One region of the Arthrobacter sp. NicSoilB11 genome, then DNA from elsewhere that is predicted to be linked to it. Evidence: riboswitches for the same ligand, from Rfam matches in the RefSeq annotation. Region 1 holds a riboswitch; the other holds the start of a gene.

Region 1 (7,333 bases):
GCGACCTGCACCTGCAGCTTGATGAGATCGTCGACGCTGCCCGCCAGTTCGCCGACGACACAGCCGAACGAATGCGCGCCCTGCATGCACTCCCGGACGGCCGCAGCTCCACCGTTGCCGAAACCACCAGCCTGGCCCAGTTCCCTGAAGGGCTGATCAGCACTACGGATGCCATCGAGCGGATCGTTGCTGCCATGGAAGCCGCCGTGGGCACCATGCGCAAAGTCCATGACGAGGTGGACGAGGAGGATCCCACCTCCGCGGACCTCCTGCACGAGTTCATTGCCCGGCTGGAGCAGTTTGCCTGGATGGTACAGGCTGAAAACATGAAGCCGACCGCCAAGGTCACAGCCGCCGACTCCAAGTAGCCGGCAGCCACCCGCCTGGACCCTTTGGGCGCCTGGTATCGGAATTAATCCGGTACCAGGCGCCCTTTTTGTTTCGCTTGGTTAGGCCGCTTTCGGCACCTTCCGCAGCACGACGGCGGCGAGGACTGCCGCCGTCGCCATCAGTACCAGCCCAATTGCCGCAGTGATGTGCACGCCGGAATCAAACGCTGACGCCGCAGCGTCCCGGACGGTGTCCGACAGGGAAGCGGGCAGCAGGTTTGCTGCTTCCACTGCGCCGGCAAGTGTTTCCCTCGCGCTGTGCAGGGAGGAGCCGGGCAGCATGCCGTCAAGGCCTGCGGGCAGCCGCAGGTTCTGCTGGTAGGACGCCGTCAGGATGGAGCCCAGTACCGCCGTGCCCAGCAGCGACCCCACCTCGTAGCCGGTCTCGGAGATTGCCGCGGCAGCGCCTGACTTCTCCGGCGGCGCGGACCCGAGGATGAGGTCGTTGGAGATGGTTTCGGCCGTACCCACGCCCAGTGCAAGGACCAGCAGGGCTGCCAGCAGCAGCGAGGGGCCGCCGTCGTGATTCCCGAATGCCACCATGGTGTAGCCGGTGGCACTGAACGCCAACCCCGCAGCCACCACGTATCCCGGGCGGACCTTGCGGACCAGCGGCACCACCACCAGGCCGGCCACCACCGTGGCGGCCAGTGCCGGGATCATGGCAACGCCCGCTGCGGACGGCGTCATTCCCTCGAGGAGTTGGAGGTGCTGGGCGAGGAACAGGATGAAGCCGTTGAAGGAGAACAGGGCAAGGATGTTGGCGCTGATGGCCATGCTGAACACCCTGTTCCGGAACAGGGACATGTCCAGCAGGGGGTGCGCCAGCCGCTGCTGCCGCTGCACGAACACCGCCCCCATGGCCAGGCCGAAGGCGATGGCGCCCAGACCTGCCGCCCCTGGACCTTCGGTGGCAACTGCCTTGATCCCGTAGACAACGGGCACCATGACCAGCATGGAGAGCAGGATGCTGGGGATGTCCACCTTGCCGGGTGCCGGATCCTTCGATTCCGGGATGAGGGCCGGTCCAAACGCCAGCAGGGGGACCATGAGGGGGACCGCCACCAGGAAGACGGCACCCCACCAGAAGTGCTCCACCAGCCAGCCGCCGAAGATCGGACCCAGGGCCGCGCCGCCGGAGAATCCGGCGGCCCAGATGGCGACGGCCAGCCTGCGGCGATTGGGCTCGGGGAAAATGTTGCGGATCAGCGACAAGGTGGACGGCATCAGCATGGCGCCGAAGAATCCCAGGGCGGCGCGGCCGGCGATGAGCCATTCCGGCGCGGGTGCAAAAGCCGTCGCAACGGACAGCGCGGCAAAGCCGATGCTGCCAAGGATGAGCAGCCTCCGCCGCCCAATCCGGTCGCCGAGGCTTCCCATTGATACCAGCAGCCCGGCCAGCACCAGGGGGTAGGCGTCAACGATCCACAGCAGCTGCACGCCTGTGGGTTCCAGGGCCCGGGCGATGGCCGGCAGCGCGAACGTCAGTGCGGTGTTGTCCACCGCCACCAGCAGCACGGGAAACATCAGCAGCCCCAGCGCCAGCCAGTCGCGCCACGGAGGACGCACGGAAGTGCTGCTTGCCTGCCCGGTTGCAGAACTCTCGATGGAAGTGGTCATGAGATAACTATACCGTCCGGACGGTATAGTTTAAAAATGCGACGGTTTTCCTTATTCCTGCACGGGGGAGGGCATGATGGAGGGCATGCCCCGAAAGCCTGTTGCCCGTGACGCGGTCCTTGACGCCTTCGAGTCCCTGCTGATTGAAGTGGGTGAGCGGGCGGCCACCCTCGATGCCGTGGCGCGCAGGGCCGGCGTATCCAAAGGCGGCCTCCTCTACCACTTTCCCAACAAGGAAGCCATGATTGCCGTGTTGCTCGACCGCCTGGAGGGCCTGGCGGGCGAGGATGCCGATGCCATGGCGTCGGCAGCTGAAGGCGCCGCGGCCTACTTCATCCGTTCCTCGGTCTGGGCGGATACCCCTTTGGACCGTGCCATCGTGGCCGCCACCCGGCTTGCAGAGGTGGCCCACGAGGAGACGCGGCGCCGCTTCGCGGCCATCCAGCAGCGCTGGCTGGACGAAATTGCTGCGGATGTGGGACCTGGGCTGGCCAAGGCAGTCCTCTATATGGGGGACGGCCTGTACTTCAACGCCATGCTGTCCGTGGCCCCTGCGCCGGCCGGGGGAGCGGCCGCTGACGTGGAGGAACTCCTGGCCGCGCTGGAACGGCTCCGCAGGTAGCTCCGTCATTTGCCGGGAGGGGTTGCCGCGTAGGACAATAGAAAGTTGTGAGGGCTGTCACCGGCCTTCATGATCCAACAAATGAATAGCCTTTGATCTGCGGCGGGAGAGTTCTGCCGGAAGTACAGGCAGGCGCCGTAGGAGCAAATCCTCCCCAGGAATCTCGCAGGCCCCCGTACCGCCGCGGCGAGGCACCTCTGGAAAGCAGCAGGCAGTCTTATTCTCTTTTGGAGAGGTAGGGACTGTTGTGCTCACCGACGGTGCAAGCGGGTCCTGCCCAGGCAGGGAACGCGGAAACTCTCAGGTCCAATACAGAGCGGGGAGGAACCCGAATAGCTGTGGCGTACCCTTCGCCGCCTGAGTAAATGGAGTTCCTTCGTGTCGGTTACCCCAGCCTCCACCACTTTCGTAGACCGCCATATCGGCGCGCGCCGCCAGGCCGACGTCGACACCATGCTCAAAGCCGTGGGCTACGACTCGGTCGATTCCCTTGTGGACACCGCGGTTCCCAAGGTCATCCGCCAGGACACCGCCCTTCGCCTGCAGGACGCCCTCAGTGAGGTTGAAGTCCTCACGGAACTGCGGAAGCTTGCCGCCAAGAACAAGACGGCGGTGCAGCTGATCGGCCAGGGCTACTACGACACCGTGACTCCGCCGGTGATCCGCCGCAACATCCTGGAATCCCCGGCCTGGTACACCGCCTACACGCCCTACCAGCCGGAGATTTCCCAGGGCCGGCTTGAGGCGCTGCTGAACTTCCAGACCATGGTGCAGGACCTTGTGGGCCTGCCCATCGCCAACGCTTCGCTGCTGGATGAAGCAACGGCGGTGGCCGAGGCCGTGCTGCTGATGCGCCGTGCCAACAAGACCAAGCCCGCGGCAGACGGCAAGACCGTCCTGGACATCGACGTGCTGCCGCAGACCATCGCCATCGTGCTGGGGCGTGCGGAGGCGCTCGGCTTCGAGGTGGAGGTCGCCGACCTGTCCAAGGGCCTGCCCGAGGGCGACATCAACGGGATCGTGCTGCAGCAGCCCGGCGCTTCCGGCCGCGTCTGGGACCAGTCCGCGGTGATCTCTGCAGCGAAGGACCGGGGCGCGCTGGTCACGGTCGCTGCGGACCTGCTGGCCCTGACACTGATCACACCTCCGGGCGAGCAGGGCGCGGACATTGCCGTCGGCTCAGCCCAGCGTTTTGGCGTGCCGCTGTTCTTTGGGGGCCCCCATGCCGCCTACATGGCTGTCCGCAAAGGCCTGGAGCGTTCCTTGCCTGGCCGCCTGGTTGGGGTGTCAAAGGACGACGCCGGCACGCCTGCCTACCGGTTGGCCCTGCAGACCCGCGAGCAGCACATCCGCCGCGAGAAGGCCACGTCCAACATCTGCACCGCCCAGGCGCTGCTGGCCATCGTTGCGTCCATGTACGCCGTTTACCACGGCCCCGACGGACTGAAGGCGATTGCCCAAACGGCGCACCGCCACGCCCGTAGCCTGGCGGCCTCGCTTGCGGCCGCCGGCGTCGAGGTGCTGCACACGAGCTTCTTCGACACCCTTACGGTCCGGGTCCCCGGACGGGCTGCTGGCATCATCGCCGACGCCGAGGCGCGGGGCATCAACCTGCGCAGCGTCGACGCCGACACCGTAGGCATCGCCCTCGATGAAACCACGACGGCGGCCATCGTCGCCCAGGTTGCCGACGTCTTTGGCGCCACGGTTGCCGAGGTCCAGGGCTTTGGGCTGGAGGCCGCCGTCGAGCGTTCCTCCGACTACCTGCAGCACCCGGTCTTCAACACGCACCGGTCTGAAACCCAGCTGCTGCGTTACATCCGCAAGCTCTCGGACCGCGACCTGGCGCTGGACCGCACCATGATCCCGCTGGGTTCATGCACCATGAAGCTGAACGCCACGGCCGAGATGGAAGCCATTTCCTGGCCGGAGTTCGCCTCGATCCACCCGTTCGCCCCGGACTCCCAGACCGAAGGCTGGCGCGAACTCATCGCCGGCCTGGAAGCGGACCTGACCACGATCACCGGGTATGACCAGGTGTCCATCCAGCCCAACGCGGGCTCGCAGGGCGAGCTCGCCGGGTTGCTCGCGATCCGCGGCTACCACCATTCCCGGGGCGAGCAGCAGCGCAACGTGTGCCTGATCCCGGCCTCGGCGCACGGCACCAACGCCGCCTCCGCCGTGCTCGCGGGCATGAAGGTGGTGGTGGTTGCCACGGCTGCCGACGGCACCATCGACCACGACGACCTGACGGCCAAGATCGAGGCCAACAAGGACGTCCTGTCCTGCATCATGATCACCTACCCCTCCACCCACGGTGTCTACGATGGGGATGTCCGCGAAGTCTGTGACGCTGTGCATGCTGCCGGCGGCCAGGTCTACATCGACGGCGCCAACCTCAACGCCCTGGTAGGGCTGGCCCAGCCGGGCCAGTTCGGCGGGGACGTGTCCCACCTGAACCTGCACAAGACCTTCTGCATCCCGCACGGCGGCGGGGGACCCGGCGTCGGGCCCGTTGCCGCCAAGGCGCACCTGGCACCGTTCATGCCGGGCGACGCGAACAAGGCGGCGCACGAAGCCGGGCACGGTGTGGCGATCTCGGCGTCCCGGTTCGGTTCGGCCGGCGTGCTGCCGATTTCCTGGGCCTACGTGAAGCTGATGGGCGGTGAGGGCCTGACCGAGGCCACCAAGTCCGCGCTGCTGGCGGCCAACTACGTCGCGTCCCGCCTGAACGAATACTTCCCGGTCCTCTACACCGGTGAAGGCGGGCTGGTGGCGCACGAGTGCATCCTGGACCTGCGCGAACTCACGGCGAAGACGGGAGTCACGGCCGAGGACGTGGCCAAGCGGCTGATCGACTTCGGTTTCCACGCCCCCACCCTTTCGTTCCCTGTCGCGGGCACGCTGATGGTGGAGCCCACCGAGTCAGAGGACCTGGCCGAGATCGACCGCTTCATCGAGGCCATGATCAGCATCCGCAAGGAAATCGACCAGGTGGCCAACGGCGACTTTGCTGTAGCGGATTCACCCCTGCGCCGCGCACCCCACACGGCGGCCGCCGTCGTCAGCTCTGGCTGGGACCGCGCCTACCCGCGGGAGCAGGCGGCGTTCCCTGCCCACCACAAGCAGGACAAGTACTTCCCGCCCGTGGGACGCATCGACGGCGCCGCAGGTGACAGGAACCTCATCTGCTCCTGCCCGCCGCTGGAAGACTTCGAAAACTAAGGACCGGCGCCATGACCGAGAAATACACCGCGCTTTACGACGAGCACAAGAAGCTTGGAGCTTCCTTCACGGACTTCGGCGGGTGGCAGATGCCGCTGAAGTACAGCTCGGAGCTTGCTGAACACCATGCCGTGCGCCGGGCTGCCGGCCTGTTCGACCTCTCGCACATGGGCGAGGTCTGGGTGACCGGCCCCGGCGCCGCCGCCTTCCTGGACTACGCCCTGGTGGGAAAGATCTCCGCCATGGCCGTGGGCAAGGCAAAATACTCGCTGATCTGCAATGAGGACGGCGGTATCGTCGACGACCTCATCACCTACCGACGCCCTGCCGCGCAGGACGGCACCGACGTCTTCCTGGTGGTCCCCAACGCGGGCAATGCCACCGTGGTGGCCGCTGCCCTGCAGGAACGGGCCGCCGGGTTCGATGTTGTAGTGGAGGATGCCTCAGCCCGCACGTCGCTGATCGCCGTCCAGGGCCCCAAGGCCCAGGAACTCCTGCTGCGCCTGGTCCCGGCCGCGCAGCACGCACTGGTCACTGAGCTGAAGTACTACGCCGCCGTCAGCGTGCCGCTCCTGGTAGGCGGCGCCGGAAAGGAACTCCTGCTTGCGCGCACCGGGTACACGGGTGAGGACGGGTTCGAAATCTTCGTGGGCAACGGCGATGCCCCCGCGCTGTGGCAGTCACTGATCGCCGTCGCCGACGACAGGGAACTGACCCCGGCAGGCCTCGCCTCCCGTGACTCCCTGCGCCTCGAAGCGGGAATGCCCCTGTACGGCAACGAACTGTCGCTGCAGGGCGACCCGTTCGCCGCCGGCCTCGGCCCCGTCGTCGCGCTCTCCAAGGAAGGCGACTTCGTCGGCAAAGCCGCCCTGGCCGCCAAAAAGGAAGCCGGAGCCGGCAGCACCTCCGGCCGCCGCCTCGTTGGGCTCAAAGGCCAGGGCCGCCGCGCCGGACGCGCGCACTACCCCGTCCTCAAGGACGGCGCCACGGTTGGCGAAGTCACCTCCGGCCAGCCGTCGCCCACCCTTGGCTACCCCATCGCCATGGCCTACGTCGACGTCGAATACTCGGCACCCGGCACCGCCCTCGACGTGGACCTCCGTGGCAAGGCGGAGCCATTCGAAGTCGTCGACCTCCCGTTCTACAAACGCCAAAAGTAAGCCCTGTACCGCACCGTGGCCGGCTTCGGGTCCGGCTCTGCCGGCCCCTGGTGCGCATGGACCGGTGTGTCGAGGCTGACAGGACGTACAGGAAGTGGGTTGAGCGGCAACCGAACCAGATTTAGTTAGGAAATACCCCGTTATGGCTGTTGGAGTCTTTGACCTGTTTTCGATCGGGATTGGGCCTTCGTCGTCTCATACTGTGGGGCCGATGCGGGCTGCTGCGGTGTTCGCTGAGGAGCTCAAGGGCCTGGGTGTCCTGGGTGATGTGGCGGGGTTGCGGGTTGATTTGTATGGGTCGTTGGCGGCGACGGGTC
Region 2 (7,333 bases), 370 kb from region 1:
CCGAGATCGCCACACCGTGCCCGGCTTCGTGCGCCGCCTTGTTCGCGTCGCCCGGCATGAACGGTGCCAGGTGCGCCTTGGCGGCAACGGGCCCGACGCCGGGTCCCCCGCCGCCGTGCGGGATGCAGAAGGTCTTGTGCAGGTTCAGGTGGGACACGTCCCCGCCGAACTGGCCCGGCTGGGCCAGCCCTACAAGTGCGTTGAGGTTGGCGCCGTCAACGTAGACCTGGCCGCCGGCAGCATGCACAGCGTCACAGACTTCGCGGACATCGGAGTCGTACACGCCGTGCGTGGACGGGTACGTGATCATGATGGCCGAGAGGACGTCCTTGTTGGCCTCGATCTTGGCCGTCAGGTCGTCGTGGTCGATGGTGCCGTCGGCAGCCGTGGCAACCACGACCACCTTCATGCCCGCGAGCACGGCGGAGGCGGCGTTGGTGCCGTGCGCCGAGGCCGGGATCAGGCAGACGTTGCGCTGCTGCTCGCCCCGGGAATGGTGGTAGCCGCGGATCGCGAGCAGCCCGGCGAGTTCGCCCTGCGAGCCCGCGTTGGGCTGGATGGACACCTGGTCATACCCGGTGATCTCGGCGAGGTCCGCTTCCAGGCCGGCGATGAGTTCGCGCCAGCCTTCGGTCTGGGAGTCCGGGGCGAACGGGTGGATCGAGGCGAACTCCGGCCAGGAAATGGCTTCCATCTCGGCCGTGGCGTTCAGCTTCATGGTGCATGAACCCAGCGGGATCATGGTGCGGTCCAGCGCCAGGTCGCGGTCCGAGAGCTTGCGGATGTAACGCAGCAGCTGGGTTTCGGACCGGTGCGTGTTGAAGACCGGGTGCTGCAGGTAGGCCGAGGAACGCAAAATAGTGTCGGGCAGTTCGAATCCCTGGGCGTCACCCACCGGACCGGCGCCAAAGGCGACGGCGACGGCGGAAAGTGTTGCCGCCGTCGTCGTCTCATCAACGGAGACGCCCACCGTGTCCGGATCGATGAAGCGCAGGTTGATGCCGCGGGCTTCAGCGGCGGTGATCACCTTGGCGGCCTTGCCCGGAACGCGGACGGTGAGGGTGTCGAAGAAGGAGTCCGTGACCAGTTCGCGGCCCAGTGACGTGAGTGCTGTTGCCAGGACCCTGGCCTTGTGGTGGACGGTCTCTGCGATCGCCTTCAGGCCGTCGGGGCCGTGGTAAACGGCGTAGAAGGAGGACACGATGGCCAGCAGCGCCTGGGCGGTGCAGATGTTGGATGTGGCCTTCTCGCGGCGGATGTGCTGCTCGCGGGTCTGCAGTGCCAACCGGTAGGCAGGCGTGCCGGCGTTGTCCTTGGAGACGCCCACGATCCTGCCCGGGAGGGTACGTTCCATTCCCTTTTGGACGGCCATGTAGGCGGCATGGGGGCCGCCGAAGAACAGCGGCACGCCAAAACGCTGGGTGGAGCCGACGGCAATGTCCGCGCCCTGCTCGCCCGGAGGTGTGATCAGTGTCAGGGCCAGCAGGTCCGCAGCCACGGTGACCAGCGCGCCCCGGTCCTTGGCAGCGGCGATCACGGCGGATTGGTCCCACACGCGGCCGGAGACCCCGGGCTGCTGCAGCACGACGCCGTTGATGTCGCCGTCGGGCAGGCCCTTGGACAGGTCGGCGACCTCCACCTCGAAGCCGAGCGCCTCCGCCCGGCCCAGCACGATGGCGATGGTCTGGGGGAGGCAGTCGGCGTCGAGCACCGTCTTGCCGTCCTTCGCGGGCTTGGTCTTGTTGGCGCGGCGCATCAGCAGCACGGCCTCGGCCACGGCCGTTGCCTCGTCCAGCAAGGAAGCGTTGGCTACCGGGAGCGCCGTCAGGTCCTGCACCATGGTCTGGAAGTTCAGCAGCGCCTCAAGCCGGCCCTGGGAAATCTCCGGCTGGTAGGGCGTGTAGGCGGTGTACCAGGCCGGGGATTCCAGGATGTTGCGGCGGATCACCGGTGGAGTCACGGTGTCGTAGTAGCCCTGGCCGATCATCTGGACTGCCGTCTTGTTCTTGGCGGCAAGCTTCCGCAGTTCCGTGAGGACTTCAACCTCGCTGAGGGCGTCGGTCAGCTTGAGCGCAGTTTCCTGGCGGATGGGCGCGGGGACGGCCACGTCAACCAGGCCATCCAGGCTGTCGTAGCCGATGGCCTTGAGCATGGTGTCGATGTCGGCCTGGCGGCGCGCGCCGATATGGCGGTCAACAAACGATGTTGGATGCGAATGAATCGTCATGAGGAACTCCAGATCTGGCCGGCCGAAGGTGGCACGGCGTGGGATGGGTTCCTCCCCGCTCTGTATTGGACCTGAGAGATTCCGCGTTGCCTGCTGTTGGCAGGGGACCGCTTGCACCGTCGGTGAACCAGGCAGAAGCCTGATTGCTTTCCAGAGTCGCCTCGCCGTGACGGTACGGGGGCCTGAGAGATTCCTGGGGAGGATTTGCTCCTACGGCGCCTGACCGGTGTTTCGCCGGGAGGACTCTCCCGTCACAGCTCGAAAGGCTTATTCAAATGTGGGTGATTCGGCTCACAAGGTACCGGGATAGACCCGTCCGTGGCAAATCGGGCGGCTTCCGTGCGGGGCTCGAGGGGCACGTGACGCCGTTCTTCCCCGCTTGTGTCGGGAGGGGTTTGACATTCGATCGTGACGGACACCACACTGAACCCCGGGAATGGCGCCGCCGGTGGCTGGCTCAGCGTATCCGGAGCAGCCCACCAGTCGGTGCCTGTCCCATTGCATGACCGGCCGTGGCCCAAAAAGCCTGCGGCTTCCAACTGAATACGCCTTCGACCTGCGGCGGGAGAGCCCTGCCGGGTACATCCAGCAGGCGCCGTAGGAGCAAACCCTCCCCAGGAAACTCTCAGGCCCACGTACCGCCGCGGACAGGCAACTCTGGAAAGCAGCCGGGCATGACCCTGGCTCACCGGCGGTGCAAGCGGCTTTTGCTGCGGAAACTCTCAGGTCCACTACAGAGCGGGGAGGAACCAAATCTTTTGCGGCACCCAAAAGCCGCTTTATCGATGGAGTTCCTCATGGCGATTCATCCCCCCACGTCCAACGGCGAACCAGCCCGCAGCCAAGGCGCTGCCACGGCAGCCCGCAGCGAGCCTCCCCACCTGGAGCGGCAGCTCACCAACCGGCATATCCAGCTCATCGCCATCGGCGGCGCGATCGGCACGGGCCTGTTCATGGGTTCCGGCAAGACCATCTCCGCGGCCGGCCCATCCGTGATCTTCGTATACATGATCATCGGCTTTATGCTTTTCTTCGTCATGCGGGCCATGGGTGAACTGCTGCTCAGCAACCTGAACTACAAGTCCTTCAGTGATTTCGCCGCCGATCTCCTGGGGCCGTGGGCCGGATTCTTCACCGGCTGGACGTACTGGTTCTGCTGGGTGATCACCGGAATCGCGGACGTCATCGCCATTGCAGGGTACTCAAAGGAACTTTGGCCGGCGCTGCCACTTTGGATCCCGGGCCTGGCCACGGTGGGCATCCTGCTCCTGCTGAACCTCGCCACCGTCAAGGCGTTCGGCGAGACCGAGTTCTGGTTCGCCCTCATCAAGATCGTCGCCATCGCAGCCCTGATCATCGTGGGACTCTTCATGATCTTCACCGGTTTCCAGAGCGACGCGGGCACCGCAAGCTTCACCAACCTGTGGAGCCATGGCGGGTTCTTCCCCAATGAGTTCATGGGCTTCGTGGCCGGATTCCAGATCGCAGTCTTCGCCTTCGTAGGCATCGAACTGGTGGGAACCACCGCCGCCGAGGCCAAGAACCCCGAGCGCACGCTGCCCAAGGCCATCAACGCCATCCCCGTCCGCGTGCTGCTCTTCTATGTCGGTGCGCTGGTCATCCTGATGGCGGTCACCCCGTGGACCCAGTTCGCCGCCGGCCACAGCCCCTTTATCGGGATGTTCTCCCTGGCCGGCCTCGGCGCCGCGGCCACGGTGGTCAACCTGGTGGTCCTGACTTCGGCGATGTCCTCCGCGAACTCCGGCATCTACTCCACGTCCCGCATGGTCTTCGGCCTGGCCCAGGAAGGCGATGCCCCCGGTATCTTCAGCCGGCTCTCCACGAGGAAGGTGCCCAGCAACGCGCTGTTCCTGTCCTGCGTCCTGCTGCTGTCCGGCGTCGTACTCATGTATGCCGGCCAGGATGTTGGCATGGCCTTTGAAATGGTGACCACCGTGTCTGCGGTCTGCTTCGTCTTCGTCTGGTCGATCATCCTCGCCAGCTACATCTCCTTCCGGCGCCGCCGGCCGCACCTGCATGCGGCGTCGAAGTTCAAGATGCCCGGTGGCATTCCCGCCGTGTGGGTGGTGTACGCATTCTTCGCCTTCGTCCTTTGGGCCCTTACCACCCAGCCCGACACTCTCGTTGCACTGCTGGTAACCCCCATCTGGTTCGTCATCCTGGGCGTGGCTTGGGCCATTCTGCGGCGCCGTCCCGCCCACCTGGCCCGCTTCGAGGTCTTCCGTGCCGAGCTTCAGGCAGACCAGGCCACTGCCGCGCGCAGCGGCGGCCAGGACGCCGGGGCGGCGGGGCGCGAGGTCCAGCAGGCCGGGAAGTAACGTCCGACGGCGGGTTGCAGCGGCGGCGGTGAGGTGCAGGTACCGCATCCTGCCGCCGCAGCCCGCCGGACGAAGCCACGGCCCGGAAGTTAAGCATGCTTAGTGTCTATCCACATAGGATGGAAAGGCACGGCAGCCTAGCCGCTGCAGGTCGATTTGAATGAAGGTGACCATGGCCCGGCGCAGCAACCCCGCAGTACGCATCGCACAGGAAACCGCCCACAACGCAATGTTTGACGCCGAGGGCAAGCCCAAGCCCGGCGTCCACAACATGCTCCTGAAAGCAGTGCAGATCCAGCGGCCCCTGGTGGTTGGCTACATCCGCAGGCTCCAGAAGAGGCATCCGCGGGCGACGGCCGCGCAGCTGGCGGACATCGCAGAGCGCGACTACCTGCGGGCTGTTGCCGGAGGGGGAGCCCTGGTGGGTGCCACCGCCGTCGTCCCCGGCGTTGGAACCGTGGCGTCGCTGGGACTTTCCGCAGCCGCCACCGTTGGCTTCCTGGAAGCCACAGCCCTGTACGCAACTTCGCTGGCTGAACTGCACGGCATCCGTCTGACCAACCCGGAAAAGGCCGGCACCATGGTCATGGCCATCATGCTCGGCGAGGAGGGCACCGCCCTGCTGGGCACGCTCAGCGGCCAGGCATCCGGCGGCGCCACCAACACCTGGGGCAACGCGCTGTCCAAATCCATGGTGGTGCCGGGTTTCGGCAGCGTCCGGAAGAGGATCCAGCATGCCTTCCTCAAGAACCTGCTCAAGCGCCAAGGGACTGCCTTGTTCGGGCGGGCCCTCCCGTTCGGCATAGGGGCCGTTGTCGGCGGAGCCGGTAACCTCGTGATGGGCCGTGCGGTGGCCAAGAATGCCCGGGAGGCGTTCGGGCCGATGCCGGACACCATTCCCGGGGAGCTGACTTCCGCTGCCGGGCCGGACAACCTGACGCTGGAAGGCAACATCATTGGATCTCAACGCTGACGTAGGCCAATCATTCGGCTCCTGGACCGCGGGAGGCGATCCGGCGATGCTCCAGCTGGCAACCAGCGCCAACGTAGCCTGTGGCCTCCACGCGGGGGATCCCGTCACCATGCTCGACAGCTGCAGGGCCGCGTACGAACTTGATGTCACCGTCGGTGCGCACCTGGGCTACCGGGACCTGGCCGGCTACGGGCGCCGCATGCTTGGCATGAGCTTCGACGAGCTCTTCGGGGACGTGCTGTACCAGCTGGGCGCGCTCGACGGGGTTGCGCATGCCGTGGGCGCCTCCGTGGACTATGTGAAGGCGCATGGAGCGCTGTACGACACCACGATCCATGACGCCGAGCAGGCCTCCGCCGTAGTGGCTGCGGTCAACGCCTACGATCCAGGCCTTCCGTTCCTGGGCTTCCCGGGCTCGGAGCTGCTGAAGCAGGCCAAGGAAGCCGGGCACCCGGTGTTCGTTGAGGCTTTCGCCGACCGTGCCTACCTCGCCGACGGCAGCCTGGTGCCGCTCTCCGAGGACGATGCCGTCCTGTACGACGTCGATGCGGTGGTCGAACGGGCCGTCCGCCTGGCCACGCAAGGCGAAGTGGTTGCCGTGGACGGATCCGTAATTGCGGTACGGCCCGACTCCCTGTGCATTCACGGTGGGACCCCTGACGCCGTAGAAATGGCGGCCCGGATCAGGGCAGGACTTCAGGACGCAGGCGTCGGGTTGGAGTCCTTCGCGTAGGAGCCTGCAGCCGTACGGCGGGCCGACTTCTTTCCAACAATTCCAGCGTCACTCCAGCCCTCCGTGCCGCCGTCGTACGCCTTATCGACACGCACATTCCTTTTCGCACCCCAAATATCCCCAGCGAAAAGGAAGATGCGCAGCGCCAAGATGAATCTGCAGCGAAAAGGAAGATGCGCAGCGCCAAGTCCACCCGGGACCTACAGCAGCGGAAAACTACCCAAAGATCAGCTGTGCCACCGTGAAAATCCCCAGCCCGGCCAGGGACCCCACCACGGTGCCGTTGATGCGGATGAACTGCAGGTCCTTACCCACCTGGAGCTCGATCTTCTGCGAGGTTTCCTCGGCATCCCACCGAGCCACGGTGTCCGTAATAACGCCTGCGATGTCCGAACGGTAGGTGCGGACCAGGTACCCGGCGGCGTCACCGATCCATGCGTTGACCTTCCCGGCCAGTTCGGGGTCGTCCACGAGCCGTGACCCAAAATCGCGCACCGCAGCCTTGAACTTGATGGTGAGTTCGCTGTCCGGATCATCCACGGCGCCCAGCAGCGCGTTCTTGACCGTTCCCCAGGTCCGCGAGGCCAGTTCGCGCACTTCGGGGTCGCCCAGGACCTGCGCCTTGATGTCTTCCGCGCGCGCAATCATCGCGGGGTCATGCTGCAGGTCCTGTGCCAGGTCGTTGAGGTACTTGTCGATTGACTGCCGCACCTGGTGGCGGGGGTCAGCCTGGACGGCACGGACGAACTTCAGGATCTCGATATAGACCTTGTCGCCCACCAGTCCGTCCACGAACTGCGGAACCCACGTGGGGGAGCGGTCGGACACCAGGCGGGTGACGGTTTCGTGGTTATCGTCCACCCAGTCCGCCGCGCGGTCCACCAGCAGGTCCACCAGCGTGTGATGGTGCCCGTCATGGAAGATGCGCTCCGCCAGCCTGCCCACGGGAGGTCCCCACGGCGGGGTGAGCAGATGCTTGCGCACCATGCCCTCGATGACGGCCTGGACGTCGTCGTCATTCAAAACCTTGAAGGCGCCGCGGATAACGGCAGCTCCCTCCT

The links. A riboswitch is a leader RNA that binds a small molecule or an ion and turns the genes downstream of it on or off. The one in region 1 is predicted to bind glycine.
Region 2: it holds a riboswitch for glycine, as region 1 does, so the genes downstream of both, cycA (D-serine/D-alanine/glycine transporter) here and gcvP (aminomethyl-transferring glycine dehydrogenase) in region 1, are expected to answer to the same signal.

Annotation. Positions count from the first base shown of each region.
Region 1 is NZ_AP024657.1:844,025-851,357, forward strand. It holds gene LDO14_RS04005 (DNA starvation/stationary phase protection protein) at 1-368, shown strand, start outside; gene LDO14_RS04010 (MFS transporter) at 450-2,009, opposite strand; gene LDO14_RS04015 (TetR/AcrR family transcriptional regulator) at 2,095-2,631, shown strand; glycine riboswitch at 2,725-2,822, shown strand; glycine riboswitch at 2,849-2,956, shown strand; gene gcvP (aminomethyl-transferring glycine dehydrogenase) at 3,010-5,856, shown strand; gene gcvT (glycine cleavage system aminomethyltransferase GcvT) at 5,868-7,016, shown strand; gene LDO14_RS04030 (L-serine ammonia-lyase) at 7,159-7,333, shown strand, end outside.
Region 2 is NZ_AP024657.1:478,813-486,145, forward strand. It holds gene gcvP (aminomethyl-transferring glycine dehydrogenase) at 1-2,227, opposite strand, end outside; glycine riboswitch at 2,388-2,488, opposite strand; glycine riboswitch at 2,780-2,878, shown strand; gene cycA (D-serine/D-alanine/glycine transporter) at 3,025-4,566, shown strand; gene LDO14_RS02320 (hypothetical protein) at 4,739-5,539, shown strand; gene LDO14_RS02325 (5-oxoprolinase subunit PxpA) at 5,523-6,272, shown strand; gene LDO14_RS02330 (DUF445 domain-containing protein) at 6,489-7,333, opposite strand, start outside.